3 regions of the Streptococcus caledonicus genome follow, and region 2 is predicted to be linked to each of the others. Evidence: predicted binding sites of a transcription regulator. Region 2 holds the regulator's gene; each other region holds the start of a gene.
What was found. The regulator Rex, encoded in region 2, represses fermentation and respiration genes when NADH is low (regulators of the CRP and FNR family bind a similar motif). The targets are predictions, from matches to a motif close to TTGTGAANTANTTCACAA.

Region 1 (10,684 bases), on a different contig from region 2:
AGCCCAGTCCATACCCATTTGGGTAAAAGCCCTGCTAAAGGATAAATCGACCACAAAATCCATGGTGTGAGATTTAAAATGCTATAAAGTGTGATGCCTCTGGTTTTTCCAATATAATGAACTAAAGTAAAACGACCATTTTTAACATCTTGTTCATAGTCGCATAAATTATTAGCCAACATAATATTAGCAATCAAGCAAATGAACGGTAAACTTAGAAACACTGTTTTAATTAGTTCAAACCATGCGATATTAATTTGATAGAAATTTTCTGATAGATGACTTGCAACTAGAAGATTTGGCTTTTGGATGAAGATAGCTAGAAAAAAAATACCAAATCCCATCGTCACCCCAGAAAACAGTTCACCTAAAGGTAAACGTGATAAGGGGATTGGACCAAAGGTGTAAAAAATGCCAATCAAAAAACATAATATTCCAATTGGTAGTAAAATAATATCTGTTCTCCAAACCAAAATTAATGACAACAAAATAGAAAAGCTCAAGAGTCCTAAAATAATCTGAACCATTTGTTGAAAATTCAGCTTATTAGCACCAATAACGTTATCTCGTTCCTTGTAATCTGTATCAAGAGCTTTTTTATAGTCCATCGTGTTATTAATAGCTGTTGTGCACATATCAAAACTAATAACAGACAGAATAAATAGAACCGTATTGAGAGTGTTAAAAGCATTATAATGATAAAAGGCCCATAGAAATCCAATCAACATTGGAAAGACACTGGCAACCTTGGTCCGAAGTTCAACAAATTCCAAGAAAATAGGAAATGTCAATGGATTGTGTTTAGTCGACAATATGATAATCCTCATTTCTTAATTCAAATTTATTTTTAAGACCTTTACTAAGATGAAGGCCCTTATCTTTATCAATAAATACTGCTTCTACACCCTCAGTTTCATCAATTAATTTTAACCCTTCTTTAATCCCTAATAAGAAAAGGCTAGTTGAAAATTCATCTCCTTGAATCGACGTTTTTGTATAAACAGTGACGCCAGATATAGTATTTTCAACAGGATATCCCGTTTTAGGATCTAAAATATGATGATAAATTTCTCCATCTGGCCCTTCCAAATAGCGCTCATAAATCCCTGAAGTAACAACTGAACTATCACGAACTTTTACAGAACCAACTGTTTCTCCACGGACTTCGTTAGGATTTTGAACCCCAACAGTCCATCCTTCATCAGTTTTTGGAGACGTTCCCATCACAAGAACATTGCCACCTAGATTAATAATAGCTGTTGTAATCCCATGTTTTTCAAAGACTTTTTTAACACCGTCAGCAATATAGCCTTTAGAAATGGCTCCAAGTTCTAAAGTCATTCCTTGCTCAATATATACTGACTGCTTTGTCTTATCCAGTTTGATACGCTGATAATCAATATAACCAAGAGCATTTGAAATTTCTTCAGGAGAAGGAACTCTAGCATCTGTATCTCCAATTTTCCAAAGATTACTAACAGCTCCAATAGAAATATCAAACTTCCCTTGGCTATTCTCAGACATAGCAACAGCAGCTTCAATGATATCAAAAGTTTCTTTATGAACTTTGACAGCTGCTTCCCCTGCGGCATGATTGATTTTATAAACATCAGATCCTTCAAGATTAGTAGAAAGAAGCGCCTCCATATCTCTAATATAATCAAGGGCTTCATCCATTGCTTCTTCTTGATTTTTGTGATAAATGCTGAGCTGAACAACCGTGTGAAGTAAAGATTCTGTTCGAGTCTCTGGCTTGTCAATCACCTTTAGCCCTGCTTTTTCTTGAGAAGAACAGGCAGTTAAAGCAAAAAGGCTTATAAAAACAACGGTTAGTAATTTTAGACAGTTAGTTTTCATGTGTTTTCCTCAATGCAAAAAGTACCCCTTTATAAGCGAGGTACTTAATCATTTCTCTGTACTGAATTATTTCAATACGATTGTTTCAGTGTTACCTTCTGCTGCTGCTTCCAAAAGTGCTGCTGCAGTTGCTTTGAAGTTTTCAGTTGAATGTGTTGCACCTGTTACAACTTCAATATCAGCTGATTGTGCTTCAACAAAAGCTTTGTCCATTTGATCAGTTGCGTCTTTTGACGAAATACCAGATTTAGATTCCATATTTTTGTTGTACTCTTCGTCTTCTGACTTCAATGCACCATCTTTATTTTCATAGTCAAATGTAGACTCAGTCACTTTACCACCTGAAACAGTAATGGTGTGGACTGCTTTCCAACCACGATCATCAAATCCAGTTTCAGCTTTATAAGTACCATCTTTAAGTTCTGCCGCTGCAGTTTCTTTTTTCTCAACTTTAACAGCTTCAGTTGTTTCTTTGGCAGATTCTTTTTCAGAAGAGTTACCGCAAGCAGCGAGAGCCAAAACTGATGCAAATAGCATTGATGCTAATACAATTTTCTTTTTCATTTTTTGAAAAATTCCTTCCTTGTTTATAAAGATATTGTAACATATATCACAAACCTTGTCTAGACTAAAACGTATTCTCAGATACTATTTTTATAGTTCAAACAATTCCATCAAAACTGTCGATTCATCAACTGTTCCAAGAAAATTTTCAGTTTTTTGGTATCAGGAATAATTTTTTTATCTATACAAATAAAAGCTTTAGACATAAATTTATCAACTAAATCTTCAGTTTTGGTAAATGCTTCAACTTCTTCTAACAATTCATGGATTTTTAGAAGATTATCCTCAGAAAGGTATCTAAGATCAATCGTCGCTATGTATTTTCTAAATTTTTCTGAAGAAGCTTGCGCTAAAAGATAAGGAGCCGTATAAATGCCATTTTGAACGTCTTGCATACGAGGTTTGCCTGAGTGACTCTGAGAGACACGATAGTCAATTAGGTCATCCGAGATTTGAAAAGCCATTCCAATATTTTGACCAATTTGAAAAGCTAATTTACTCTCTTTACGTGAAATATGCTTTCTCCAAGCCCCCAACTGACAGGCCAAAGCGAATAAAAATGCTGTCTTCCCTTGAATTTGTTTGAGATAAGCCTTCATCGTCATTTGGGAGCTGTATTGATTCATCAATTGTGCCAATTCACCAGTTAATACCCTTTCAACTAGGTAAGGATTAAACACTTGAGCGTCGTCCGAAGAAACTTTCAGTAAATCAGTACCTTTAAGGGCTAAGCGATTAGCATAGGCTAGTAAGTAATCACCTGCATAGATAGCTACTCGATTCGAAAAAGTTTTATTAATCACTTCTATGCCTCTTCGACTATCAGCAACATCAATCACATCATCATGAATTAATGTAGCTAAATGTAACATTTCAACATAGGCTGCCAAATACAATTTTCCCTCTGGGATATGACCATCTTCCTCCATGGCTAATAATAAACTTAAGCCTGCACGTACATATTTTCCAGGAGCATCAATATATTCCAAAATTTTTGCTTTGATATCAGGATGATTAACCCGCAACTCCGACATCATAATTTGTTTAACCTGTTCTAAGTTTTCCTGAATGGTTGGATATGAATCCCAAATGCGATGTACCACGTGAACTCCTTTAACATGTAAATAAAGGCTACCAACTTGGTAACCCTCATTTTTATTATATCACGAAATCGTGCAACTTTATCAGAATTTTATGATTTTTTATGATAAATATGTCTTGGCTGACCGTAGATAAACCGATCTAGATGCTTACCAAGCCATGGCATAATCCAATAATCAAGACCAAAACTTCGTCCTGCGCCACCCATTAGAGCAATCGCAACTGGAATGAACCAAATGTTCACCCAATAGAACATACCTGATAAACTAAACATAACAACAAAGGCAGCTGTAACTGCACTTACCAACCATACAAAGGCACCGGCAATAAGAGCAAGACCAATAGCAATCTCGACAACGGTCATGAATTTTTGCATGAATAGAGCAACATCCTGATTAGGAAGCATGAATTTCATAATAGCAGCAAACCAATCTGGCATCTCCTTTAGGACTTGCATTGGCTCTTCACCATAAGCATAACTCAAACTAAAAATTTGATGCGCTGATTCTGTTGTTGCTTCAGCAACTGCGCCAGATGCTGCTGAAACAGTTTCAGTAGCCGCCTCTGAGGCACCAGATGTTGCTTCAGCAGCTTCGTGTAACCAAGAGAATGGGAAAACTACTTTATCACCAAACCACGAGTTTGTTCCAAAGAGTCCAAAGGCTTTTTTTACTCCTTCATAGAGCCAAACTGATCCATAGAAGACACGAAGTGGTACCAACCAAAGGCGATTGCCCTTGCTTGATAAGTGACTACCAAAAATATTACGCCCATCACGAACATCAAAGAACTCATGGCGAACATAAGCACCGATATTGTAGAAACTACGGATACCAAAGAAGTAAACCAAATTAATCAAGTGCTTAACAGCCATAGCAAGGAAACCAGACATGTGGTATTTGTTCATCAAGAATGCCACACCGTATTTTGCTCCAATAGATACCATAAAACCGTCATATTTTCCTTTATAAGCGTGTTTTTCACCACCAGTGATCGCTGCCGCAATATTTTGAGCTGCAGTATGACCAGTTTGTTCCGCTGCTTGAACAATTTGAGGGGTTGGGCGGTCTCCTTCATTTGGATCTTCATAATACACCAAGTCACCAGCAACATAGACATTTTCTTTGCCTTTAGCTTCCATGAATTGGTTTGCAATCAAACGACCAGCACGGCCTTTTTCAATCCCAAACTCACCAGCGTCACTTATCGCTTGAACACCAGCTGTCCAAATTGACGTATAAGTAGGAATAACACGCCCTGATGATAGATAAAGACTGTCTTTTTCAACACTGGTAACACCGTCAGCAAGAATTAACTCAACACCTTTTTTCTCAAGGTATTTACGGGCCTTAACCTGCTCTTTTTCAGTTACCATGTTAAGGATGTTTGGCATCGCTTCAACAACTTTAAGCGAGAACTCATTTGGATCAAGTTTAAATTGCTTAGCTAAAATTGGTAACCAATCAATCAGCTCACCAATCATTTCAATACCTGTAAAACCTGCACCGATAACAGTAAAGGTCAATAAGGCACGGCGTTTTTCGTCATCGTGTTCGCGCATTGCACGGTAGCACGCATCAATAATATGATCATGTAACACTTCTGCTGCTTCAATTGACCATAACGTAAATCCGTTTTCCTTAACGCCCGCAATTCCAAAATCATTAGCTTCACCACCCATCGCAAGAAGAAGGTAGTCAAAGTTTAAGGTTTGGTGCTCAGCGACAACCTGTTTCTTGTCATAGTCAATCGAAACAACCTTGTCTGTCACTAAATCTACTTTTGGATATTTTTTGAAAATGCGTTGCAAGTCATACTTAATCGCTTCTGGTTCAATGCGTCCTGCAGCAACCTCATGTAACTCTGTCATGTAAGTATGGAACGAGTTTTTATCAATCAATGTAACCGTCACGTCATCATTTTTCTTAAACGTTTTACCTAAATGACGCGCTGCAGAAATCCCTGCATAACCGGCACCGACAATTACAATATTCTTTGTCAAGTGATTTGCCTCCTTTTTCATAACGTTATTATTTTAACAAACTTTTTTACAATTATCAACATCGTGTTCTCTAGAAACTCTTGTTTTATGATAAAATAAGGATATGTCTTTAAATCATCGTAAACTTGTCTTTATTACAATTTTAGCTGCTCAGGCAGTTGTTATTTCCTTTTTTGAACGTTTCTTGCCTACACCTTTTGCCTTTGCTCCAGGTGCTCGTCTAGGATTAGGGAATCTTATTACAATAATTTCCTTATTTACCTTACCAACTAAAGATAGTATCAAGGTTGTTTCGCTGAGACTAACAGTATCAACTTTTCTCAGTGGGACCTTTTCTACCTTTTTATATGCTTTCGCTGGAACATTGCTGAGCTTTACCACTATGTTGCTCCTAAAACAGCTTGGACAAAAACGCGTAAGTGTTATTGGTATTTCTGTTATGGGAGGTGTTATGCATAACATGGGACAACTTCTTGTCTTTGCAATGATTGGACAATCTTGGCTCGTTTTAAATTACCTCCCTATACTGTCATTTAGTGGCATCTTATCTGGCTTTTTAGTGGGGGTCACAGGTAATTACCTTCTCTTAAAAATTAATGCCTTAAAAGAATTTCAGCATAACTTACCCGATGGGTGGACGATTTAAATTATTATTTTTCTAATAATACAAAAGGTCTGAGATTTTAATTCTCGGACCCTTTGTACTTTAGAAAATGTAATAAGATGAACTATTCTTAAAATTACTCCGTTTCAGTAGCTGTCTCTACTGAACTGGTTTCCGAATTTTCAGTCTCTCTAACTTTTTCAGTCGCTGCTTCTGGTTCTACAACTGTTTCGACTTCAAATTTGTCATTCAATGTCAAACCTAGAAGATCTGCTACTGCTGTCATTTTAGCTTTCATTTCAGAAACTAAATCGTCAAGTGTATCGTCACAAACTAACTCACCTAGTTTTTCATCAATTTGTGAATCCAATGTCATCATTTCTTTTTGAAGGAATGCAATTTTTTTGAAAATGCCATTGTCATATTCCAAGGTTTTAACCGTGTTCATCAATGTACGATAATTTGCTTGAATATCGTAAGCAGCTTTTTTATTCTCAACTTGTGCTTTTAACCCATTGGTAAGATCTGACAACTTTGTTACGACAGCATCAATACCTGCCTGGTCTAGTTCTCCTGCTTCCAATCTTTTTTTAGCTTCTTCGACAGCTTGTTCAAATGCTTTAATGGTAACTTCTGAAAGTTCTGTAGTTGCTGTTTCCTTAGCTTCTTTCGCTTCTTTCAATGCTGAAAGATATTGTTCATCATTAATCTTCCAACCAAGAATTTGGAATTCAGAGAGGTATGGAGAATAACCGTTGTAAGTCTTTTTAATATCTAATTTGCAATAACGTGTTAATACATTTACAGGGTTTTCCTCAATCAATTTACCATTCGTAATATTAGCAACTTCTACCCAATCTTCTGATTTAAGTTTTGAAATATCTGTCATATATGGATCTTTTGGAACTAAGATAGTTGCTTCTTTAATACGGTTTTCAATTAAATTCCCTCCAATACCTGTCTCAGGATTAAAGATGCGCCAATGGCGTACTAGACATAAATTTCCAAGATCTGCAAGTATTATTCCGTTCTCTGAAAATGATCTATAAGTGGTATTTTTATCTCCATCAAATACATTTCTAATAACCCCTCTCATGTCTGGACTAGCACCTAAAACTTTAGCTCCTAGTGCTAAATTCTCCATAAATGTCTTACCTTGTCCTACATGAACTTTCATTTGATGGACTTTTTGCTTACCGTTATAAACATAAACATTATAACTTTCATCAATTGAAGTGCCTAGTGAACGATTTGTTTCTTCTTTTAATGTTGATGTAAAGCTTACAACAGTATGTTTATCATATTTTGCACTAAAGTCTTTATATGTCCAATTCTGATCAACAAATGTGCGACCATCAACTGTTTTAGTTTTGTAAACTTCAAACTCATCAGAGTTTCCAATAAAGAAATTGGATTTTGTCACACTGCCAAACACTGCGTCCTCAAAAATATTATAAGGCGTACCGTCAGCTGGAACTGTTACTTCTGTTATTTCATAGGATTCAGGAAGATAGCCACTTGGTTTTTGCCCTTCAAAAACTGTATCGCTGTTGTTTGCCGATAGGTTGTTCTTTTTCACTACAGCTATCAAGTGTTCTAAACGTTCTTTATCACCTTCAAAGTCAAATTTATTATGTGATAAGTCAAACTTCATCAAGTTTGTCATACTCTCTATTCCAAGCTCCTCTAAAGATTGGAGCATACTATTTGATAGTTCTAATTTTTCAAGTCCAGACATATTAGATAATTTTAGATTACCAGTATCACGAATAGATTTAGGCAAGTCTTGAGCGTTTAGAGTTGTTAAATTTGTTAATCCATCCATTTCTAGAGAAGAAAGTTTTGTTAATTTTTCTAAACCTTCCAAATTAGTAATCTCCCCAGTTAGTTTAAGTTCCTTATCATATTTAGATAAATCACCACGATAAGGGCTTACTTGCTCTTTAACCGCTTGTAAAAGTACTGGATCTGGAAAGTCCGTTTTATCAATAAGTGTATAATCTTTATTCTTCAATAATTCAGCTTTTAGCTTTTTAGAAACAGTATAATCGGTTTTGACGATTTCATCAGATGGATCTTTTCCTTCAGTTTTTTTAGGATGACCTACTCCGTCACGATCAATGGCGTAAGCAAACATACCTCCTTTGAGACCACCTGTTGGTTGCCATTTTGTATATGATTCAGCACGCGTACCACTAATATCTTTTCCACTTTCTGGATTAGAAGGATCATAATCCTTAATATCATTCCAGAAGTTATTGTTTAAATCTGCATTCTCTTCATAGAAAGCAAATCCAATCATAAATTGACGAGGAGTTATATAGCTACTGTAACCTTTCCAATCTTCATTAATTTTACGGTGCATATCTGATGTTGGTCCCTGTGCGCCATAATACTGACGAAGGACAAAATCTAAAGATTTGGCATTTTCTTTTAAAATAGTATGATGCTCTACTCCGAGTGTAGTATCAAGAATTAACATTTTATTGGTATCTTTACCAGTCTTGCCAATTAACGTTGCTATCTCCTTAAAAACTTTATTTGCACGAATAATTTCTGCTTTCTCTGTAACAGTAGCATCAGTCCTAACATTATAATCACCTAGTTCAACATCAATATCTAATCCATCAACACCACGATCATAGACATATTTTTCGACCAAAGCTTTAGCTAGAGCTTTGTTACTCTCTTCTGTATCTTCTTTATAAACTTCTTTAGATAGTCCTGCCTTACCACTCAATTCTTTTACACCAATAGTTTGAATAACTATAGTCCCCTGCGCATGCATTTTAGGGATATATTCATCTTTTAGTTTTCTCCAAAATGGACTATCCTTGTGAGTCCAGTCTTCAAAAATAAAAAGCATATCCACATCCGAAGGTACTTCTGAGATTGTATTAGGTCTTCCAAAATTTTGATTAACTTCTTGCTTTTGAATATTTCCCTGCGCATCTCTTGCTGCCTCTTCACTTTTCGTCGCAGCTTTATCATGCCAAGTACGGAAATACGCGCCATAAAGTGGTCCTCTTGTACCTGAACGAATTTCGTTTATGATTCCAACACTGTCAGTTGCACGATTGGTGTTTTCTTGTGCCTGAACCACCATTGGTTGGAAGCCATGAAGCCTAAAGCATTCATTGGCTTGTAATATCGCACCCGCTAAGACTGCTGTACAGACTAAACCTACTGCACACTTAGAAAATTGACGTTTATCCATTTCTTCCTCCTTTGGATAATCAAAAGTTAAGAACGAACTTCTTTGAAAGCGTATTCTTTTAGACATCTATAAGTATGCTCCCTATTAGTTAAAAAAGAAACCTACAAACTATAGGTTAAATAAAACAAATTTAAGTTTTATTTAAATTAAGAAGAAAATCAATTGAACGTTTTACTTGGACTCTTTTTTAAAATTGAGATAAGATATTCTTAAATTTATTTAACCTTCCCTGCCCATGTATTTTATCTTGAAACAGAACTGTATTTTAGGAAACCATTTATGACTAATTGATACTATTCTGGCAAGTTCAAACCACTGGAACAACAGCAAACCCTCCCTATCTCGGTTAAAACGAAAAGGGAGGGTTTTATCTTTTTAGTTTAAGGCAATATAGTGGATTAACAAAGAAAAGGAAAAAAGCTAATAATAGAACTTGAGTTTTTCAAGGCTATTTAACACTGTACTAAAATAAAACGAAATAGATAATAACTACAGCGATAATACTAAATAAGGAACCGATTAGATAGTATTCGGCAAAAGCTTGACTCTTGGAAATTCGGTCATACCGCGCAATGGATTTTGCTGTAAAGACAAGACCAATAGCAGTATATTGTCCTAAAATCAAAAAGAGTCCCATGATGATTCGCTCAAGATTACCAATCAGCGCTCCTGCTCCTACCACCGTATCTTCTTCCTGTTTCGTATGCACACGTTCTGGTGTGGTCTTTTCAAGTAACAAATGAGACAACTCCTTCACCTGATACTTACTAAAGAATAATTTAAAAATCACATTCATTGGCTTGGTGACAAGAAGTATAAAGAGAATAACACGCAATAAGTATTCTAACTGTTCCCAATCAATACCGTATTGATATAGAATCACTTCCTCACCATTTTGTACTAAAAACCACCAATAAAAGCACACGATTACTAACAAGTGAGCACATTGACTGATTAAAAAAATCCCTTGTTCTTGAGAGAGAGGCAACGACTTGTCTAGTAAAAAGCGTTTAACAAGGCTAATAACAATGTGGCTCAACACAAGGCAAGCATTTGTTATTGTCATTTCTGGAAAGATTAGGCTAAGCACCACTAAAGGAATGGTGATCCGAAGAAACTGTGTCCACATCATTTGCTTGCTAAATGGCTTTTGTCCGTCAGGCAATGGCTGCTCCCAATGAAAATCACTCAGAAAATGTGCGATAAACAAGGTCAGTAATAACGGATGTGTGATGAAATACCTAGATAGTCCCATTTGTTCCCTCCATCTTAGACTGCCTGCACCAAGTCTGTATCTGCTCTCCTATTTGTTTTCTACCACGCAAATAAACCTTCAAAC
Region 2 (10,519 bases):
AGCAGAGCAAAAGACTGGTTATCAAGTTACTAAAAATCAATTTTTAATTTATGGTGTTTGCCCTGCTTGTTCCCTAAAAAAATAGAAAAAGACTTCACTTGAAAGTCTTTTTTTCTTATATATGCGAATAATTAGTTAGGAGGTCATCATGTATAGTATTCAATTTAAAGAACAAGCCATGCTTCCCCGCGAACGATTAAGCGCAGAAGGAGCAGAACATCTCAGTAATCAAGAACTTTTAGCCATTTGTTTACGTACAGGGACGAAGAAGGAACATGTCCTTTCTTTGGCTAATTCAATTTTAAAGAATTTGAGTAGTTTAGCTGATTTGCGGCAGCTTTCTCTTGAGGAATTACAAAATATTTCAGGCATTGGGCGAGTAAAATCTATCGAATTAAAAGCCATGATAGAGTTAGCTAATCGTATTCAGACAGCAGAAGTTGAAAAACAGGAGCGCATCATGTCCAGTGAACGATTAGCACGACGAATGATGCTCGAATTAGGAGATAAGAAACAAGAGCATTTGGTAGCTCTCTATTTAGATACACAAAATAGACTTATTGCTCAAAAAACCATATTTATTGGTACGGTTAGACGGTCAGTTGCAGAACCTAGAGAAATTTTACATTATGCTTGTAAACATATGGCAACATCTTTAATTGTTATTCACAATCATCCATCTGGAGTAACAGAACCAAGTGAAAATGATTTTCATTTTACAGATAAACTTAAGCGTTGTTGTGACGATCTAGGGGTAGTTTTTCTAGATCATCTTATTGTTGGAAGAAATGAGTATTTTAGTTTTCGTGAGGAGACAGATAATCTTTAAAGCTCATTTACAATAAAATCGAAGAGTTTTTGACTGTGATCTTTATCGCTATAAACTAGTAGTTCAGGATGCCATTGGACACCAAGATAACGAAGATCAGGGTTAGTAGATTCAACGGCTTCAATAATTCCATCTTCAGGAGAACTTGCAATAACTTTTAGCGCTGGTGCTAGCTCTTTTATGGCTTGTCGATGGTAAGAATTAATCCCAGTATGTGTTTCATAGATATGAGAAAAAAGGCTATCCTCAGTAACAGTCATTGTTTGAGTAATAATATCTGCGTCTTCTTTTTGCCAGTGATTTGGAATATTTTGATGTAGACTACCACCTAAAATAACATTTATGAGCTGCATGCCTCGGCAAACGGCAAAAATAGGTTTCTTTTGTAAAATGGCTTCTTTAACTAAAGCTATTTCAAATTCGTCTCGCTCTCTGAAGTAATCATCTTCAGCATTGGGGTCTTTTTCTTCATGATAATAGGCAGGGTTAACATTTTGTCCACCTGTCAGAATAAGCTTATCAATCATGCTGATGTAATGTTTCGCCATTTCGGGTTTGTTAATAGGTAGAACAAGAGGAAGTCCACCGGCTTCAATAATCGCATTAGGAAATCCTGAAGGGACATAGGTCCAGGGAAGGGTATCTAATTCCACTTGACGTTGATTAGCAGCAATTCCAATAATAGGTTGTTTTGACATAAGAACTCACTTTCTAGTCTTTTCATAAGAGATTTGAGGAAGGTATTAGCAGTTTTATTTTACTACCGTGATAATGTGATTCACAGTGATGCATTTTAGTACTAAAAATAATACAGAGTTATCTTGTTGTACTTTTGTGATGCTTCTGGTCCTTTACTTTGTTGTGATTTAGAACGACCTTCTTCTTTATAATTATAGTGATTTAGATTTTATTAGTACTTATTTTAATGTGGTGTGGGGCTGCTCCAAAAGTCTGGGAGACCTTTGGAGGTAAGAAATGGTGCTAGCGAAGTCAGCGTCACAATCTCTTGCGGAGTTCCATTTTATACTCTATAAAAATCAAAATTAGACATAGACAAAAACATTTTTCTCCTGCTCTCCTCATATGGTTAGCACGTCAACAAACCTTTGGTTTCATGGCTCACTTGAAAGGCCCTACCCTTTCAAGTTTCCTTTCCATAGCAGAAAGCTGTTATGATTTTAACCACTTACCGAGGATGGAGTTTGTCGTTTTCCGATTAGAGACAACAGTATCCAAGGTAACAAAATTACTATGATTGTGAAGACTTTGTGCTGCGGTGAAAGCTCTAGAAGAAGGATCCTAGGGCGATAGGATGGAGAGTTAACAGACTTTAAGACTGATTGAAGCTGTTGCTTGGAAATTAAAAAGCAATAAGACTCGCCCCCCAAAAAATAGAACTCGCAGGAGATTGTTTGCACCCACAGCTAAGGAATAGCTCCTAAAAAAGCCAACAATGTATCGTTTTGATTTTGAAATAAGTATTAAATCTAATTTACTATATAATGAAAAAACAAGTAATCTGATAATATAAAAAAATAGCTGAGGAGTCAAGTATTCTCCTCGGCTATTGATTTATTTATCTTGATTATTCATAAAGTAGAGTAACGTTTGAAGTTCACTTGTTAAGTCTACATATTGCACAACAACATTTTCAGGAACTTGGAGATTAACTGGTGAAAAGCTTAAGATACCACGGATTCCTGCATCAACGAGGATATCAGCCACTTCTTGAGCTTTAGTTGAAGGAACAGTTAAAATAGCAGTTTCTACATGTGTATTAGCAATATGATGTTTAAGACTTGAGATACCATAAATAGGAATCCCATCCCCTGTTTTTGTGCCAACTAATTCATTGTCATCAGTATCAAAAGCAAGGGCAATTTGCATTTTGTTGCGATCATGGAAACGATAGTGTAACAAAGCACGACCGATATTACCTACACCAACTAACATGACATTAGTTGTAGAATGGTCTCCTAGTAATTCTGCGAAGAAATTCATTAATTTTTGAGTATCGTAACCAAAACCACGACGTCCGAGTTCGCCAAAATAAGAAAAGTCTCGACGAACAGTCGCAGGATCAATTCCCATAGCATCAGCGATTTGTTGAGAGCTAGCTTTAGCAACTTTATCAGCATGGAGGCGTTTAAAAATTCGGTAATATAAAGCTAGTCGTTTAGCAGTTGCATTTGGAATATTTTTTTCTAACATAGTTGTCTCTTTCTAAAATAATTGAGGTTGGAACAAAAATATCTCAATCATCTCTTTTTGATAGTAATAGCAGATAGATGCAGTAGTTGATTGGGAGTCCCAAAACTTTTCTACACAGTCGTTAGCGGCCATCCTATACGACTGTGATGGTCAAGACTTCGAAATCATGACTTTTGTCTCAATCTCTTTTTTCATGTTTAGTCTATTCTTATTATAATGAAACTTTGTGAAAAAATCAACATATAAGAATTTAAAAAAGACAATAGAAAAACGTCAAATAGTAAGAAAGAATGAAAATATGAGGACAGTTCCTTAAGATTACTAGTGAATCGGAGGAACTATCCTATTGATTTAGACTTCTAGTTTGGTAAAGATATCGCGTTCAACTAAACTATCCATCAAAAAGTAAAATTTGTCCTGCATAATTTTATGTTCTTCATTTTTGAAGATATTGACAAGACGAAGCCCAGATTTATCTGTAATAGTAAGTTTGAAAGCAGTTAAATCTTTATTAATCGTAATTTTTAATGGGAAACCATCCCCAGAATTTGGAATAATTTCTAAAAGGCGATTCAATTCGTAATTTCCAACCTTATTTTGCATAAAAGTTGTATCACGAAGAGTGTATTTTTTTATTTTAGGACTAATCGCATAAGAAAAACGACAGTCTGTTAAATGAATTTCTTTTTCAAAAGCCATAATCAATTATTTAAGATATAGATGACATAAGAAATGACACGATTTTTTATGTTTTCCATACCCATTTCCTTTCATAATGTAGTTGCTATGCTAATAATTTTTTTAATTGTTGTGCTAATAGCTGAGCTTCTTTAACAGTGTTTTGTTCTCCAAAACTGATTCGAATGGATTCGCGAAGTCTTGGAGAACTTTCACCATAGTAACTTGTTAACACATGACTTGGAGTGACAGCGCCAGCAGTACAAGCTGAACCAGTTGAGACTGCAAATCCAGCTAAATCTAGTTGTGTTAGCAGCAGTCCATTATTACCATTAGGAAAACCAATATTTAACACATGTGATAAGGAATCGTTTCCTGAATTGATGTAATAATCTAAGCCTTCCAGTTCTGTTAGAAAAGCTTGGCGAATGTGATGAATATGGTTGAGGTTTTCATGTAGCTGATTGGTAGCTTCAGTCAGCGCAGTAGCCATACCAGCTAAAGAAATCATATTTTCTGTTGATGCACGCCGTTTATCTTCTTGATCACCACCATGTAAGAGATTATCAAAGTGATTGGTCTTAGCATAAAGAAAGCCAACCCCTTTAGGGCCATGAAATTTATGAGCAGAGGCAGATAAGAAGTCAATTTGCCAATCGTCTGGTAATACAGTAATTTTTCCAACTGTTTGAACGGCATCAACATGAAAAACAGCCGAATGTTGACTTAAAAGGTGACCAATTTCAGGAATGGGATTAAGGTCTCCAGTTTCGTTATTAGCATGCATAATGGATACTAATAAGGTATCGGGACGAAGGGCGTCCCTAACTTGTTGCGCAGTTATGTGACCTTTACTAGGTTTTAGATAAGTGACTTCAAACCCAAAACGTTTTTCAAGATAAGACATGGCTTGTAACACAGAGTGGTGTTCGGTAGCTGTAGTAATCAGGTGTTTCCCTTTTTCTTGATTAGCTAATGCATAGCCGATAATAGCGGTGTTGTTACTCTCCGTACCGCCAGAAGTAAAGATAATATTTTTCTCGTCTGTTTTTAAGCTTTGAGCAATAGCATAGCGATAATGGCGTAATAATTGTTTAGCTTTTCGTCCAAAAGTATGTAAGCTAGAAGGATTGCCGAACTGCTCTGCCATTACTGAAGTCATTGCTTCAATCACAGAAGGAGTTAAAGGAGTAGTTGCAGCATTGTCAAAATAAATCATTGTTTACTTACCAGGTTTATATGCAAAGAGTGGGCTTACTGGTTGATGCTCGTGGATACGGACAAGGGCTTCACCGAGGAGCTCACTTGCTGGAAGATACTTAATTTTATTTGGTGTACGTTCTTTTGTCAGAACAGAGTCTGTTACAAGGATTTCCTTAATTGGTGCAAGATCCAAAATGTCAGCAGCACCACCAGCAAATAAACCGTGACTAGCTACAGCATAAATGTCAACCGCACCGTCACGTTCAACAATTTTGGCAGCTTCTGCAAAAGTTTTACCTGTATTTAGGATATCATCAATCAAGATAGCTTTTTTCCCTGTGACATCTCCAATGATGTAACCTTCTTCACGCTGGCTGTCATCTTGAGCATAATCAATGATAGCAATTGGGGCATCAAGGTATTCAGCTAAGCTACGAGCACGTTTAATGCCAGAGTTTTTTGGACTAACAACGACAACATCTGAACCAGTTAAACCTTTATCAATATAATGTTTGGCAAAAAGTGGAACAGTGAATAAGTTATCTACTGGGATATCAAAGAAGCCTTGCACTTGAATAGCATGGAGATCAAGTGTTACAACGCGCTCAACGCCAGCTTTTACCAACATATTGGCAACTAATTTTGCAGTAATTGGTTCACGTTGTGCAGCAACACGATCTTGACGTGAGTAACCAAAGTATGGCATGACAACTGTTACAGAGTGGGCGCTGGCACGTTTACAAGCATCAATAGCTATGAGTAGTTCCCAAAGATTATCGTTAACAGGATAGCTTGTTGATTGGATGAGATAAACGTCAATACCACGAACACTTTCTTCTAAGTTCACCATAATTTCACCATCTGCAAATTGGCGTGAAGATAGCTTGCTAAGAGGTACCCCTACAGCTTTAGCAATCTGTTCAGCAATTTCTTTATTTGATGAGAGAGAAAAAAGTTTCATTTGTTTGTCGGACATTTTAAGGCTCCTTCTTAAAGTAACATGAAAGTTTTACGGTTACTATTCTACCAAAAAAAAAGATAAAAAGCATGGTATAACTAGAGAAAAATTAAGTTCTTATGCACAGATTATTAGTCTTAGTATGAAATAATTGTTTCTTCTAATCATTTGAATTTTGGAAAGTTGTGTTTATTGAGCGTGGGATAGAAGTCATGATTCCCTATGGCTCTCTGTTTTCTAAGCTTCGTCTAAAACTGTTCACTGGACAGTTTTAGTAAAATACTTTTTCATCCTAAAAAGAAATAAGGATGGTTTTTCGTTCTTTCATGCTGATATTTTGAGGTGAATATGAGAGACCAAAAACTTAAAATCAAGTATTTAATACTATTGGTCATTCTTTTTTAACGTTGATGTAAAACGGGCAACTTTACTTTTCGCATATTTAAAGTCAATATTATGTTGCTCCAAAAAGTTATCAAAATCTATTTTGCCTTTTTCAGCATCCAAGACTTCAAGTTCCAATTCATAATCTTTGAGCCCGGCATATTGATTATAATCCAAAGCAAGTAGGCCAATAGAGGTTTGCGATTCACGGCGGATGGTTGTTAAATGTCCTAATACTAGAAGTTCTTCGAGAGGAATTCCTTTTTGAACTAAAAGAGTTTTAATTTCTCCGTTAGGGAGAATTGCTGTTTTTATGGCTTCCTTGGCTTCTGGTAATAGCAGAGTCTGATTATGTTCGACATTCCCAACTTCCTGCGGAATTTTTAATGTCAGTTCTGCCTTGTCTGAAAAGGTTCTGATACGTAAGGACATACGATGTGCTTTTAGAACAAAGTCAGAAGTGTCAAAATAGTAATTCGTTTGAGTGATAGGTTTGACATGTGCTAATCTACTTTCGAGGCGATTAAATTCATCTTGATTAAGTAAAGTTTTGTATTCGATTTCAAGAACTGTCATGTTTATTATTTTTCTTTCTCTAAAAATTCTGAATTTTATGTTATAATTAAATGACTATGTTCATTTTAGCTAAAAGTTAGCTTTTTGACAAGAATGAGTGACGAAGTGAGTGCTGGAGCACTAGAAAGGAGTGTTCAGTTGATTTCTACAACTGAACTTAGGATGGTTTAAGCTAAGCAATCCAATTTTAAAGGTTTATACTGAGGAGAATGATAGCTTGTCTCACAAAAGTAATCGGATTGAATTAAAATATGAAAGCAAATGAACCAAGGTAGGCCATCCTAACATCTTAATAATATGAATTTTGACTGGGAAAGTTTTCTTGATCCTTATATTCAAACAGTTGGTGAACTAAAAATAAAATTACGAGGCATCCGTAAGCAATTTCGTAAGCAAAATCGTCACTCTCCCATTGAATTTGTCACAGGGCGTGTTAAATCAATTGAAAGTATCCAAGAAAAATTAGTCCGCAGAGGTATCGCTTTTGAAAATATGGCTGAAGAAGTGGAAGATATTGCTGGACTTCGTATCATGGTGCAATTTGTAGATGATATTGATGAGGTTTTAGGGTTGCTTCGTCACAGGACGGATATGACAGTTGTTCGTGAACGAGATTATATCAATCATATGAAAATGAGTGGGTATCGTTCATATCATGTTGTGATATCTTATCCAGTGAATACTATAGATGGGCCTAAGACTGTTTTAGCAGAGATTCAAATTCGCACGTTGGCGATGAATTTTTGGGCAACTATTGAGCATTCGCTAAACTATAAATACCGTGGTGATTTTCCAAATGAAATTAAACGTCGTTTGGAGATAACTGCTAAAATTGCCTTTGAGTTAGATGAAGAAATGCGGAAAATCCGTGAAGATATCCGTGAGGCGCAACTGTTATTTGACCACGATAATAGAAAATTGAGTGACGGAGTGGGTAATAGTGATGACACAGATGAATTATACCGATAACACTAAAGTAGCAATTATTGCTAATGGCAAACCGCAAAGTCGACGGGTTGCTGATAAGATTTTTAAAGCTTTACGTGACGATCCTAACTTTTATTTAACAAAACGCAATCCCGATATTGTGATTTCCATCGGAGGAGATGGGATGCTCTTATCTGCTTTTCATGCGTATGAAAAAGAGTTAGAACGTGTCCGTTTTGTAGGTGTGCACACCGGACATTTGGGTTTTTATACTGATTATCGTGATTTTGAAGTAGAAGAATTGTTACGTAATCTTCGTGAAGATCGTGGTGAAAAGGTATCCTATCCTATATTAAAGGTTTCCTTAACCTTATCTGATGGTAGAGTGGTGACCTCTCGCGCTTTAAATGAAGCTACGATTAAGCGTCTTGAAAAAACAATGGTAGCAGATGTGTTGGTTAATCATGTCCTTCTTGAACGATTTCGTGGCGATGGTTTGGCTGTCTCTACACCAACCGGTTCAACAGCCTATAATAAATCGTTGGGAGGAGCTATTCTTCATCCAACGGTAGAAGCTTTGCAATTGACTGAGATTGCTAGCTTAAATAATCGTGTTTACCGTACTATTGGAAGTCCGATTATTGTTCCAAAGAAAGATCTTATTGAAATTGTTCCTAAGCGTGTAGGGGCCTATGTATTAACTGTGGATAATAAAACTTACCATCATCGCAATGTGCAACATGTGACTTACGAAATTGACCAAGCGAAAATCAGTTTTGTAGCGACTCCACGCCACACGAGCTTTTGGCAACGTGTAAAAGATGCTTTTGTTGGAGAAGAACATGAAATTTGAATATATTGCCCATAGACCGTGTCAGGTCAAAAGTCTTCTGAAAGAACACGATGTCTCGAAAGCCTTGTTAGCTAAAATTAAGTTTAAAGGTGGAAATATCTGGGTAAACGGTAAGGAAGAAAATGCTATCTTTGTCCTAAAGAATGGAGATGTGGTAACCATTGAGATTCCCAATGAAGAAGATTTAAATGGAAGTCTTGAACCGATATATAAACCCATAGAGATTGTGTCAGAAGATGATCATTTTATTATCCTCAATAAACCGCATGGCATTGCTAGTATTCCGAGTATTTTACACTCCCATACCATGGCCAATCGTGTTAAAGGATATTATTTGTCTCAAAATTACCCTAATAAACAAGTCCATATTGTGACGCGTTTGGATAAAGATACCAGTGGTCTGATGCTTTTTGCAAAACATGGCTATGCTCATGCAAGATTGGATAAACAGTTACAGAAAAAGGTCATTGAAAAGCGTTATTATGCTTTGGTAGCAGGTGAAGGTGATTTGCCTGATGAAGGAGAAATAATTGCCCCTATTGCGCGGCCAGAGAATTCTATTATTACACGCTGTGTCCACCCGTCTGGGAAATATGCACATACCTCGTATAAAGTTGTTGCGCGTTATGGAAAGGTGAAATTAGTTGATATTCAACTTCACACCGGACGGACACATCAGATTCGCGTTCATTTTTCTCATATTGGCCAACCGCTTTTAGGAGATGATCTTTATGGTGGTTCAATGAGTTATGGGATTGAAAGGCAAGCGTTGCATTGCCATTATCTATCTTTTAACGATCCATTTACAAGAACACAAAAGATACAGACTAGTTCCTTGACAGCTGACATGGAAAGCGTTATCCTAAAGTTACAACAAAAATAAAAGAAAGTTGAGAGATTATGCGTAGTTTATTTGGTGAGTTGCGTAGTAAGATTGCAGGAAAACATGTCAAAATCGTTTTCCCAGAAGGAAATGATGAGCGTGTGGTACGTGCAGCAGCTCGTTTGAAATTTGAAGGTTTGGTTGAGCCAATTATTCTTGGTAAACCTAATGAGGTGATTGCTTTATTGGCAAAACTTGGTTTTGAAAATCCAAACTACACGATTATTGACCCAACAGAATATGCTGATTTTGATCAAATGAAAGAAACTTTTCTTGATATTCGTAAAGGAAAAGCAACTCCAGAGCAAGCTGATACTATCTTACGTGATGTCAACTACTTTGGTGTGATGTTAGTTCAAATGGGTCTTGCTGATGGTATGGTATCTGGTGCTATACATTCAACTGCTGATACTGTTCGTCCGGCCCTTCAAATTATCAAAACAAAACCAGGTATTTCACGTACGTCAGGTGTTTTCCTTATGAATCGTGAAAATACTAAAGAGCGTTACATTTTTGCAGACTGTGCTATTAATATTGATCCTAATGCTCAAGAATTAGCTGAAATTGCGGTAAATACTGCAGAGACTGCAGCAATTTTTGATATTGATCCAAAAGTTGCGATGTTAAGCTTTTCAACCTATGGTTCAGGTCAAGGACTACAAGTTGAAAAAGTAGCTGAAGCAACTAAAATTGCGAAAGAATTACGTCCAGAATTAGCTCTCGATGGGGAATTACAATTTGATGCTGCTTTTGATGCTGATACTGCTAAAATTAAAGCGCCAGATAGCTCAGTTGCGGGCAAAGCTAATGTCTTTGTTTTCCCAGATCTTCAAGCAGGAAATATCGGATACAAGATTGCACAACGTCTAGGTATGTTTGAAGCTATCGGCCCAATCCTACAAGGTCTGAACAAACCAGTAAATGATCTTTCTCGCGGATCATCAGCAGACGATATTTACAAACTTGGTATCATCACTGCTGCTCAAGCACTTGAAAATTAATTAAATATAGGAGGAC
Region 3 (10,684 bases), on a different contig from region 2:
TATCAATGACTTCTTTGCTGCTACGATTGCCCTTTCGTTAAATGGCGGAGCTTATATTGCCGAAATCGTTCGAGGCGGTATCGAAGCCGTTGATAAAGGTCAAATGGAGGCCAGCCGAAGCCTTGGTATTCCATATAAAACAACCATGCGTAAAGTCATTTTACCTCAAGCTGTCAAATTGATGTTACCAAACTTCATCAACCAGTTTGTTATCTCACTCAAAGATACTACTATTGTCTCTGCAATCGGGCTTGTTGAACTCTTCCAAACAGGTAAAATTATCATCGCTAGAAACTACCAATCTTTCCGTATGTATGCTATCCTAGCAGTAATGTATCTAGTGATCATTACACTGCTCACCCGCTTAGCAAAACACTTAGAAAAGAGGACTAAATAATGGCTGAATTAAAAATTGATGTACAAGACCTCCACAAATATTATGGGAAAAATGAGGTTCTAAAAGGCATTGATGCCAAATTCTATGAAGGCGATGTGGTTTGCATCATTGGTCCTTCTGGTTCTGGTAAATCAACTTTCTTACGGACACTAAACCTACTTGAAACGATTACATCAGGGAAAGTTGTTGTAGACGGATTCGAACTATCTGATCCTAAAACAAATATTGACCGTGCACGTGAAAATATCGGAATGGTATTCCAACACTTTAACCTCTTCCCGCACATGACTGTTCTAGAAAATATTACTTTCGCTCCTGTTGAATTAGGGAAGCAAACAAAGACAGATGCTGAAAAACTAGGAATGGAACTCTTAGAAAAAGTCGGCTTAGCCGATAAAGCTAATGCCATGCCCACTAGTTTATCTGGTGGTCAAAAACAACGTGTTGCGATTGCTCGTTCCCTCGCTATGAATCCAGATATCATGCTCTTTGATGAACCAACGTCTGCCCTTGACCCAGAGATGGTTGGGGACGTTTTAAATGTTATGAAAGACCTCGCTGAACAAGGAATGACCATGCTCATCGTAACTCACGAAATGGGATTTGCTCGTAAAGTTGCTAACCGCGTCATCTTTACCGACGGTGGTCAATTCCTAGAAGATGGGACACCAGAAGAAATCTTCGACAATCCAAAACACCCACGACTTATCGAATTTTTGGATAAAGTCTTGAATGTATAACATAATATATCAAACATACTAAGATTAGTAGTGAGGAAATCTCCGACGGGAGAAAGTCCTCACTACTTTTTCATTATGTTAAAGTAGAGGTGTCCTGTTAAGTCGTACTCTTTTTAGGCGCTAGACGTCGCATATCAAACTGGCAAGACACCTGTTTTAGGGAGAATTTTATCAAGGTATGTGGGACGCTTGACGTCGTGTATTGAAAATGAAATCACTAAAACAAGGAATCATTGAAGACAAAGAGGTAATATCATGCGAGTTGTATTTGGGATTGATGTGAGTAAAGCAAGTTCGGAAGTGGCTATTTTAGTCAATGGTGATAAGGTTCATGGCTACACTATACCTAATGATTCTATCGGATTCAATAGGCTACTTGGTGACTTGAAAACCGTTCAAAATCCTGAGATTGTCTTCGACTATTCTCGTCGCCTTCAAGCCTTTCTTGAGGACAATGGCTAGGCTTATACACGGCTAAATCCTCTCGAAGCTAAAAAGCAACTAGACAGCTTACGTGTCCGTAAAACTGACAAAATTGACGCTGAAAAATTGGCTCAGTCTCAGTTTGTGCAATCGTAAACCAACTTACGTCCAAGAGGAAGTCTATCAAGAGTTACGTGATTTAAGCCGATTCTATCAGAACCTGACAGAAGATATCGTTCGAACTAAGAATCGTCTCCACAAGGTCTTGCAAGTCACTTTCCCTGAGATAGAACATATCTCATCAGCGCCAACTGGTGAACAATACTGGAACTTAGTTACTGCTTTTCCTTGTAAGGAAATGGTGCTTGAGTTGAGTAGTGATGAGTTATCACATGTCATTTGAAACTCGACATCAAAACGTATCTCTGACAAGCGTGTGACTTATTTGGCTGAGAAGCTTACCGAACTCGCTAAACAGTCCTACTGTGCTGTCAAGAAAACCTCTCCTGTCATTGAAGAGGTTCGTTATTATGCGCAAGAACTGCTAAGATTATCTGGACGCAGACAAGTGGTTTTAGACATTAGGGTATCCCTAGCTCAGCCTTTACCTGAATACGATATCTTACTGTATATCCCTGGTATCGCAGAAACAACAGCGACTTCTATCATTGGCGAATTGGGAGGGGAGATATTCGTCGATTTCAGTCTGCCAATCAAATCAATGCTTTTATCGGGATTGATCTCAGACACTATGAATCTGGGAACTTCCTTGCCAAGGAACACATCACCAAACGAGGGAATCCTTATGCCAGAAAGATTCTCTTCAAGTGTATTCACAACATCACTTCAGCTAGCCACACTAATCCTTGTCACATCGCAGACTTCTATGAGAAACGAAAAAGACAATCGCAAATAGCTTCAACTAAGCCACATACGATTGCCTCTATACATCGCATCATAAGGACAATGTATTACCTCATAACGCATAACAAACTTTACGATTACGCTTCAACCCAAAATCAATAAAGTTGTTTATGCCATACTATTCTAACACCTTATTTTAAAAAAAGCTAGATAAGGTGTTCCTTTTGTGTACACTTTTATCGCTGCTTAGCACAGAAAAAGAGGACAATAACTGATCGTTAGTTGCTGCTCTCAAATTATTTTTGCTTTAAACCCTTGGTAGGCTGGGCAAATGGTAGAAAAAGAGGTTGGGAAATTAACGTCATTAAAAAACGTTGATTCTAAGCCATTTTATATTGTTCAATGTTTAAGAGAAAGGTTAAAATTTGAGTTTTTTCCCAACCTCTTTTTGACTACTATTCTTATAATTCTGTACGGTTTTCAATTGCCCTAAGAAGGGTTACTTCGTCTGCATATTCAATATCTGATCCTACTGCAAGGCCTCGTGCTAGTCGTGTCACTTTGATACCTGCTGGTTTTAGCACTCGTGAAATATACATTGATGTCGCTTCCCCATCTGCTGTGGCACTGGTTGCAATAATGACCTCTGTCACCTCTCCATCCATTAAACGCGTAATCAAAGTCTTCAGATTGATATCATCAGGACTAACTCCGTTCATTGGAGAAATTAAACCATGTAACACATGATATTTTCCTCGATACTCTTGAATTTTCTCCATAGCAGAGACATCTTTGGACTCTTCAACTACAAGAATAACAGACGAATCTCTTGTCTCATCTTGACAAATACTGCATGGATCGTCATCTGTGAGATTACCACAAATGCTACAATAAGTTAAATCTCTCTTTGCAGATAATAAATTTTTAGCAAATTCATTGACGTCTTCGTCACTCATACCAATCGTATAAAATGCCAGCCTCGTTGCTGTTTTTATACCGATACCTGGTAATTTCGAAAAGCTATCAATCAATTTTGCTATGGGAGTTGGATAAAGCACTTCAAACCTCTCTTAATTCATTGGATATAAATTGTGATATAAATTGATAATGTCACGTGTCATTAAGTGACTTGCCTTACTATTAAAATTCGTCTCATGCGGTAACACAACTGCAACTGCAATTTTGGGATTGTGACTTGGAGCGTAAGCAACAACATTCATATTAGTGGTGTAAATTGAGTCGCCAGACTTATTAGTGACATAAGATTCGGCCGTACCTGTCTTAGCAGAAATAGAAACTGCAGCTCCCTCACCAATTGCTTTACCAGTAGCATAGCCTGAGCTACTATTAACCACATCATAAAAACCTTCTTGAATGATTTCCAACTCGTCAGTAGAAATCTTAATCGTATTCAAGGTATTTGGCCCTTTCTCTTCAATCATATTTCCCAGATTTCCAGATTCATCAGTATCATAAAAACCTTGTACCAAACGTGGTGCAATACGATTGCCTCCATTAGCGACTGTCGCAACGTATTGAGCCAATTGCATTGTTGTGTAATTATCAAACTGACCGAAAGATTCTGTTAATATGGCTGCAGAATCAAATTTTTCTGGAATATATCCTGTTGATTCTCCTGGAACGTCTAAGCCAGTTGATACTCCCAAGCCGAAATCAGCATAGGTAGCTCGTAATTTAGCCATTGCTGAGTCTAAACCACTTGTGCTTAAAATCATTCCTGGACTATATTCTTGCCCCATCATTTTCATGGCAATTTGAACCATATAGGTATTGGAAGAGTATGCCAATGCTTGAGTAGCTGTAATAGGCAGACTACCTAAAGTAAACCAAGATTTAATTGGACTTGAACCTGCAAATTGAATCGCTTGATCATATAAAATCTGATTTCCTGAAATAATGCCATTTTCATATCCAGAAGCAATTGTAGCTCCCTTTATAACAGAACCAGGAGTAAATACTAACGTCATCGCTCCAAGAGCATTTTGAACAATTTCTCCTGTCTCCGTATCATGGGAGAGGCCCGCCATTGCAAGAACAGCTCCTGTATGAGGATTAAGAGCTACAGCGTAAGCTCCTTCTGAAAGTTCGACATTTCCCTCAGCTTTCTCCGCAAGAAAGTACTGGTTAATAATCTTTTCAACACCTTCTTGAAACTTTAAATCAATGGTTAATTTTATATTTTTTCCTCTGCTACCAGATTGTGTTTCATTATCATCAACAATAGTTCCTTTTTTGTCAACTGTGATTTGACGTACTTTAGGAGTTCCTTTTAAAGTATCTTCATAGGCTTTTTCTAAATAACTCGTTCCAACGCGGTCATTTAAAGAATACCCCTTAGCAAGATACTCCTTAACCTCCTCTGCTGGCAGCCCTGCTTTTTCACTTGAAACTTTTCCGATAATTGGTGATAAAGATTGGGCAATATTTTTCCGTTCCCAATCAGAACGTACAGAAATACCAGGTAAGTCTTTATTCGCTGAAATAATGGCAATCTGTTCAGCCGTTAGCTCAACTGTTTTTAAAGAAGTCGTTCCAAATGTTGGTGTAGCATTCATTTGACTAAAAATATAAGCTACTTTTAGCTCTTCATCTGAAAAATTAATTTGCTCATCCGTTACAGCTTCAACTGCATTCGCATAGACATCGCTCTCAGCCAAGCGATTGCCAAACTTGTCAAACTTCTTGCTCTTGTCAAGCCTATCTAAAACAGCTTGATAATTCGCACTATCAGCCAAATAATAATCTTTCTTTTCTCGCGTTGTAACATTCGTCTCTGTATAAGAAACAAGTGCAGAAAGTGCCCAGGCTGTTTTCTTCATTTCTTCAGCGGTAGCAAAATTGCTGCGCGTAAAAGAAACAACTTCCTTGATGTCATTATCAACTAATAATGTCCCTTGAGCATCATAAATTTTACCTCTCGGACTTGAATTCTTTACCGTATAACTCGTGGTTGCAGTTAATTTCTCAGTATAGAACGTTTTATCAAGAAGTTGCATTTGAGCTAATCGCAATAATAATATAATAAAAAGTACAACAATAACAGCAAAAATCAAATTGATACGGCTAGACATCTGATTCCCTAGCCGTTTTTGTTGCTGTAACTGTTTTCTATTTCTACTCGCCATCTAATCCTCACATTGAAAAACTTTGCTCTTTATTTTATCACAATTACAACAAAAAAACTTGCTAAAATGATAGCAAGTGTAACTTTTTTCTAACGTTTTTTACCATAAACAAGGAAATAAAAGAGTGACACAAATACTGCTCCACCGACAATATTTCCAAGATAAACAAAGGTGAAATTATGTAGAAAATCAAACCAAGTAGCACCACCTTCAAATATGGCTGCTGGAATGATAAAAGCATTGGCAACACTATGCTGAAATCCAATCGCGACGAAGGTCATGACTGGAAACCAAGTCCCTAGAAGCTTTCCTGCACTATCCTTTGCTCCATAGCAGAGCCACAAAGACAAGCCAACAAACCAATTACAACCGATTCCAGAAACAAAAGCTTGTGCTGGACTTGCCGCTAACTTAGCATGCGCAACTTCCAAGGCCTCTTCAAGAAAATGTCCCGAACTTGTTAGACCAACAAAATGCCCAAAAAAATAAGCAACAAAGATAGCACCAATCACATTAAATACAGTTATGACAATCCAGTTTTTTAGCAAATCTACTAAAGAAATTCTCTTTGCAAAAAAACTAGCGGCTACTGCCATCATATTGCCAGTAATCAATTCACCACCAGCTAAGAGAATAACAATCAATCCAATTGGAAAAGCTGCTGCACCTACAACCGAAGCAAAATGGCCTAAAGTCTCCATCCCATTAGCCGTAATTCGGACATAAAGAAGGTAACCTAAACTAATCATGGCACCGCCAACAAAACCTAAAATTGCTTTTTGTAAAAACGTTTTATGAATTTTATGTTCTCCTGTATGAATTGTAATCTCTAATATCTCTTCTGGTGAATGCATGCTTCTCCCTTTCTGCAATCGTTTTCTAACATTAGCATTATAACAAAATAATAAAAGATTGCAATACTTTTCACAAATAAAGCCAATAAAAAAGCAAAAGTTTAATTTCTTCTGCTTCTAAGTTGTCTTAAATACTGTAAAACATCGCAATAGCCAATAAAAATAAAAGAATACTGACTAGCACACTTACAAAAAGCCAGTTCGGGCACTACTAGTTTTAAGAGGACAATCAGCTGACCAAACAATCCATAAAATCAGCCCACAATCGGAAATAGAAAACTGAGAATAGCAATCCCTAAATGTTTACACCATCACGAGTATTCGAAAAGTCACCTCTTTTTCATCTGTTATACACTAGAAACATGAAATACCAAATAAAACAGAGACAAAAGCCTCTGTTTCAGATTTTATTTAACTTCCAAGTAGTATTCTTTAACAATATTCAATTTTTCATCCAATTCGAATACAAGTGGAGGGAAGTTTGGAATTTCAACATCCATGATTTCATCATCAGACAATTGTTTGATGTGTTTAACAAGGGCACGGATTGAGTTACCATGCGCTCCAACGAAAACATTTTTACCATCTTTAAGTGCTGGAGCAATTTTATCTTCCCAGAATGGAAGAGCACGCTCAAGCGTTACTTTCAAGTTTTCAGCATCAGGAATAACTGAACCATCAAGGTGTGCGTAACGACGGTCTGTGTGAGCTGAATGCTCATGATCTTTTGCCATTTCTGGTGGCAATACATCATATGAACGGCGCCAGATATGAACTTGATCATCACCAAATTCAGCAGCAGCTTCTGCTTTGTTCAAACCAGTCAAACCACCGTAGTGACGTTCGTTCAAGCGCCATGATTTTTCAACTGGAACCCAAAGTTGATCAGCTGCTTCAAGCGCAAGGTTAGTTGTTTTGATAGCACGTTTCAAAACTGATGTGAAGGCAAGGTCAAATTCGATACCAGCTTCTTTAATCAATTTACCAGCGTCAATCGCTTGTTGTGTACCTTTATCTGACAAATCAACGTCAGCCCAACCAGTGAAAAGGTTGGCTTTGTTCCATTCTGACTCACCGTGGCGAGCGAAAACCAATTTTACCATTAGTATGTCTCCAATTTATTATTTGGCAAATGCCATTACCCTCTTATTTTACAAAAAAAACAGGAAAAAAGCTAGTCTGAGATTGTAAATTTGTGAATGTTTTACCAATGGTAATTTCCAAAAGTCAGTTCCACCGTAGTTGTCGAAGTAGCCGAGTCTTTAATCCGTATCATCTTTTTATTAACACACTTCTTATGGAGATAAAGGTATCGGAAACTTTTTGAACTGTAAGAATTGAGGCTGTCTGAACTTAAGATGAGGTAGCAAGAAGAAATTAAATCTCTGAAACCATGCCTCTTTCCTTCACTTTTTCACCACTTCGGAAGACTCCAAAAGTGACACTCTTGTTAGCCATAACTATTATACAGTTAGTAACAGTAGTTCCTGATTGAATCATCATACACATTGATAGATGATGGGTAACTGCAACAATACACTCTTTTTAGATAACAGAACTCAGTGAAATATAATATATTAACTAGGCTGAATAATTGCTAAATTCTGTTTTTTAGGAGGTTTTTTAACATCTTGAAACGGTAAAAATCATACCTTAAATATTATTTCATCAAAAATGCTCTTTAATTTACGAACGTTTATTTCTAAATTCCAATTATATCTTGCAAATAACCTATCTCAATGATAAAATGGAAAAAATTTATCTAAAAGGAGTTTTCCAAAATGGTTTCCACTGCGACTAAAATAGGTAACTTTTCATTCACTAATTGCTTGATGAATGCTGCTGGGGTTTATTGTATGACACGTGAGGAATTAGCTAAGATTGACTCTTCTGCTGCTGGTTCATTCGTGACCAAAACGGGTACCCTTGAGGCACGTCCTGGCAATCCAGAGCCTCGCTATGTCGACGTTCCTCTTGGCTCTATTAACTCAATGGGACTGCCTAATAATGGCTTCCAGTATTACCTTGATTATGTGACAGAATTGCAAGAAAATCCAACAAGCAAGCCTCATTTCCTATCATTAGTCGGTTTATCGCCAGAGGAAACTCACCTTATTTTGAAGAAGGTTCAAGAAAGTGATTACGAAGGTCTTGTTGAACTTAATTTATCTTGTCCAAATGTACCAGGGAAACCTCAAATTGCCTACGATTTTGAAACTACTGAAACCATTCTAACAGAGGTCTTTACTCACTTCACAAAACCACTAGGTATCAAATTACCTCCATACTTTGATATTGTCCATTTTGATCAAGCTTCCGCTATTTTCAATCAATTTCCACTTACCTTTGTCAATTGTGTTAATTCGATTGGTAATGGTTTGCTCATTAATGACGAAACTGTCCTAATCAAACCTAAAAATGGATTTGGTGGTATCGGTGGTGACTATATTAAACCAACAGCTCTTGCCAATGTTCACGCCTTCTACCAGCGTTTAAAACCTGAAATTCAGATTATCGGTACTGGTGGCGTTAAAAACGGGCGAGATGCTTTTGAACATATCCTCTGCGGAGCTAGTATGGTCCAAATTGGCACAGCCTTACAACAGGAAGGACCTAACATTTTTGATCGTATCACTAAAGAACTCAAAGCGATTATGACTGAAAAAGGTTATCACACGATTGAAGACTTCCGAGGAAAATTAAACTATATCCATTAATGTTAAACTGTGACTACCTTAAAAAGCATCCAATCGAGTGAAAAAACTCGACCAGATGCTTTTTTCTTTACTCAGTTGTGGTAATTTTCCCACTATAGTAATCAATCGTTAAACCATCTTGAACATTTGGAACAAAGACATTAAACTCTAACTCACCATCTGAGGACTTAGCCTCTAGATGAGTACCTGAAGCAATGAGGTTATCACCTTCATAGATCAAGGTCACACGATAACGAACGCGTTTATTATTATCTAAAGCTTTACGAACTAATGATTCATAATAATTTTGACCTGTTGAATTTTCTAAATTCGCTTGATTTGACCATGCTGTTTGGACAGCGATGTTTTCAGGATTACTTGTTGACGCATCAAATCCTGACAAACCACCGACAAGGGCATACCCAATCAAATGACCTCTATCAATGGCATGATCAAACTCACCTTTCAAATCATGAATTTGATACCAGCCAGCAGGACGAAAGTCCGTCCTTCCCTGCCCTGTCTGCTCTCGATTTTTATATTGACGCGTACTTTTTGCCAAGAGGGCATTACCATTTACTGGTACTACTTTCCCCTGTACACGTTTTGTCTGATTTGTAGCATACGGAAGACTTGATACATCAGCATTAAGTGACGTTTTATTGTCATTTATGATAAATGCTCCCGCACCGTTCCATTCAATCGTGCCAAGCTGTTTTTGGACATCGCCAGATAAAACTGACTCAGCTAAAGTTTGAGAAGGTGTACCAGCTGCTGCAATCGTATTATTTTGATGATGGTCACCTGTTAAGGAAATCCCTAATTGGTCAAAAAGTCCCGTAGAACTACCACCAAATAATCCAACAACTACTGTAGCAATAAGTGCTAAAAGAGATACTACTGTTTTTTCTTGTTTTTTCTTCATATGTTATTTTTAAGAGAAGCATGAGATAAAAGCCGAGAAACTTATTTCTCAGCCTCTACCTTAATGTCCTGTAAATTTACTAATGATACTCTGCCATTTTTCAAGTGAAAGAATAGAAAATGGTTTTGCGCCATCACCAAAAAATCCATAGCCTAAAACCAAACCAAGCCCAAAGCAAACAATACAAAGAACTAGAATGATAAAGATAAGTAAGAACTGCTTACCAATGTATTTCCAACCAATATCCATAGTTTTGATCTAAAGGGAGATGATAAAATAACCAATGTCTAAGACTGTTATTTTTACGCTAAAACAATTCTCAAACTTGATTTGAAATCAACGTTGTTGACTCCCTTCTCCTTTCCTTAAGCATTTACACGACTGATATTTGCACCCAAGTTAGCTAATTTTTCATGGAATTTGTAATAGCCACGGTCTAAGTGAGTTAACTTGCCAACGGTTGTTGTTCCCTCTGCTACCATCCCTGTCAAGATAAGGGCAGCGCTAGCACGAAGGTCGGTTGACATCACAGGAGCCCCTTGAAGTTTTTCACCACCGTGAATCAATGCTGTATCACGCATAATTTCAGAATGAAGCCCCATACGACGCATTTCTTCCAAGTGTTGGAAACGATTTTCA

Region 1: a site for Rex is predicted at 2,456-2,473, ahead of ACFPQ3_RS07015 (FMN-binding protein). Genes of this name have one in related genera too.
Region 3: a site for Rex is predicted at 6,483-6,500, ahead of ACFPQ3_RS06210 (formate/nitrite transporter family protein). Genes of this name have one in related genera too.

The regions. Positions count from the first base shown of each region.
Region 1 covers NZ_JBHSOJ010000016.1:636,185-646,868, forward strand. The annotation lists gene ACFPQ3_RS07005 (1,4-dihydroxy-2-naphthoate polyprenyltransferase) at 1-827, opposite strand, end outside; gene ACFPQ3_RS07010 (FAD:protein FMN transferase) at 802-1,857, opposite strand; gene ACFPQ3_RS07015 (FMN-binding protein) at 1,924-2,421, opposite strand; gene ACFPQ3_RS07020 (polyprenyl synthetase family protein) at 2,532-3,524, opposite strand; gene ACFPQ3_RS07025 (NAD(P)/FAD-dependent oxidoreductase) at 3,614-5,524, opposite strand; gene ACFPQ3_RS07030 (Gx transporter family protein) at 5,628-6,170, shown strand; gene ACFPQ3_RS07035 (EndoS/ChiA family endoglycosidase) at 6,265-9,345, opposite strand; gene ACFPQ3_RS07040 (DUF3307 domain-containing protein) at 9,809-10,600, opposite strand; gene ACFPQ3_RS07045 (SatD family protein) at 10,587-10,684, opposite strand, start outside.
Region 2 covers NZ_JBHSOJ010000015.1:262,439-272,957, reverse strand. The annotation lists gene ACFPQ3_RS03195 (Fur family transcriptional regulator) at 1-85, shown strand, start outside; gene radC (RadC family protein) at 149-829, shown strand; gene ACFPQ3_RS03185 (gamma-glutamyl-gamma-aminobutyrate hydrolase family protein) at 826-1,527, opposite strand; gene ACFPQ3_RS03180 (redox-sensing transcriptional repressor Rex) at 2,402-3,040, opposite strand; gene ACFPQ3_RS03175 (DUF1831 domain-containing protein) at 3,392-3,739, opposite strand; gene ACFPQ3_RS03170 (cysteine desulfurase family protein) at 3,825-4,937, opposite strand; gene ACFPQ3_RS03165 (ribose-phosphate diphosphokinase) at 4,941-5,897, opposite strand; gene ACFPQ3_RS03160 (CYTH domain-containing protein) at 6,264-6,839, opposite strand; gene yjbM (GTP diphosphokinase) at 7,137-7,808, shown strand; gene ACFPQ3_RS03150 (NAD kinase) at 7,783-8,619, shown strand; gene ACFPQ3_RS03145 (RluA family pseudouridine synthase) at 8,609-9,502, shown strand; gene pta (phosphate acetyltransferase) at 9,520-10,503, shown strand.
Region 3 covers NZ_JBHSOJ010000016.1:468,919-479,602, reverse strand. The annotation lists gene ACFPQ3_RS06235 (ABC transporter substrate-binding protein/permease) at 1-397, shown strand, start outside; gene ACFPQ3_RS06230 (amino acid ABC transporter ATP-binding protein) at 397-1,137, shown strand; partial or broken gene ACFPQ3_RS06225 (IS110 family RNA-guided transposase) at 1,393-2,586, shown strand; gene recR (recombination mediator RecR) at 2,886-3,482, opposite strand; gene pbp2b (penicillin-binding protein PBP2B) at 3,495-5,570, opposite strand; gene ACFPQ3_RS06210 (formate/nitrite transporter family protein) at 5,660-6,424, opposite strand; gene ACFPQ3_RS06205 (phosphoglycerate mutase) at 6,832-7,527, opposite strand; gene ACFPQ3_RS06200 (dihydroorotate oxidase) at 8,206-9,141, shown strand; gene ACFPQ3_RS06195 (DNA/RNA non-specific endonuclease) at 9,209-10,045, opposite strand; gene ACFPQ3_RS06190 (DNA-directed RNA polymerase subunit beta) at 10,106-10,294, opposite strand; gene murA (UDP-N-acetylglucosamine 1-carboxyvinyltransferase) at 10,411-10,684, opposite strand, start outside.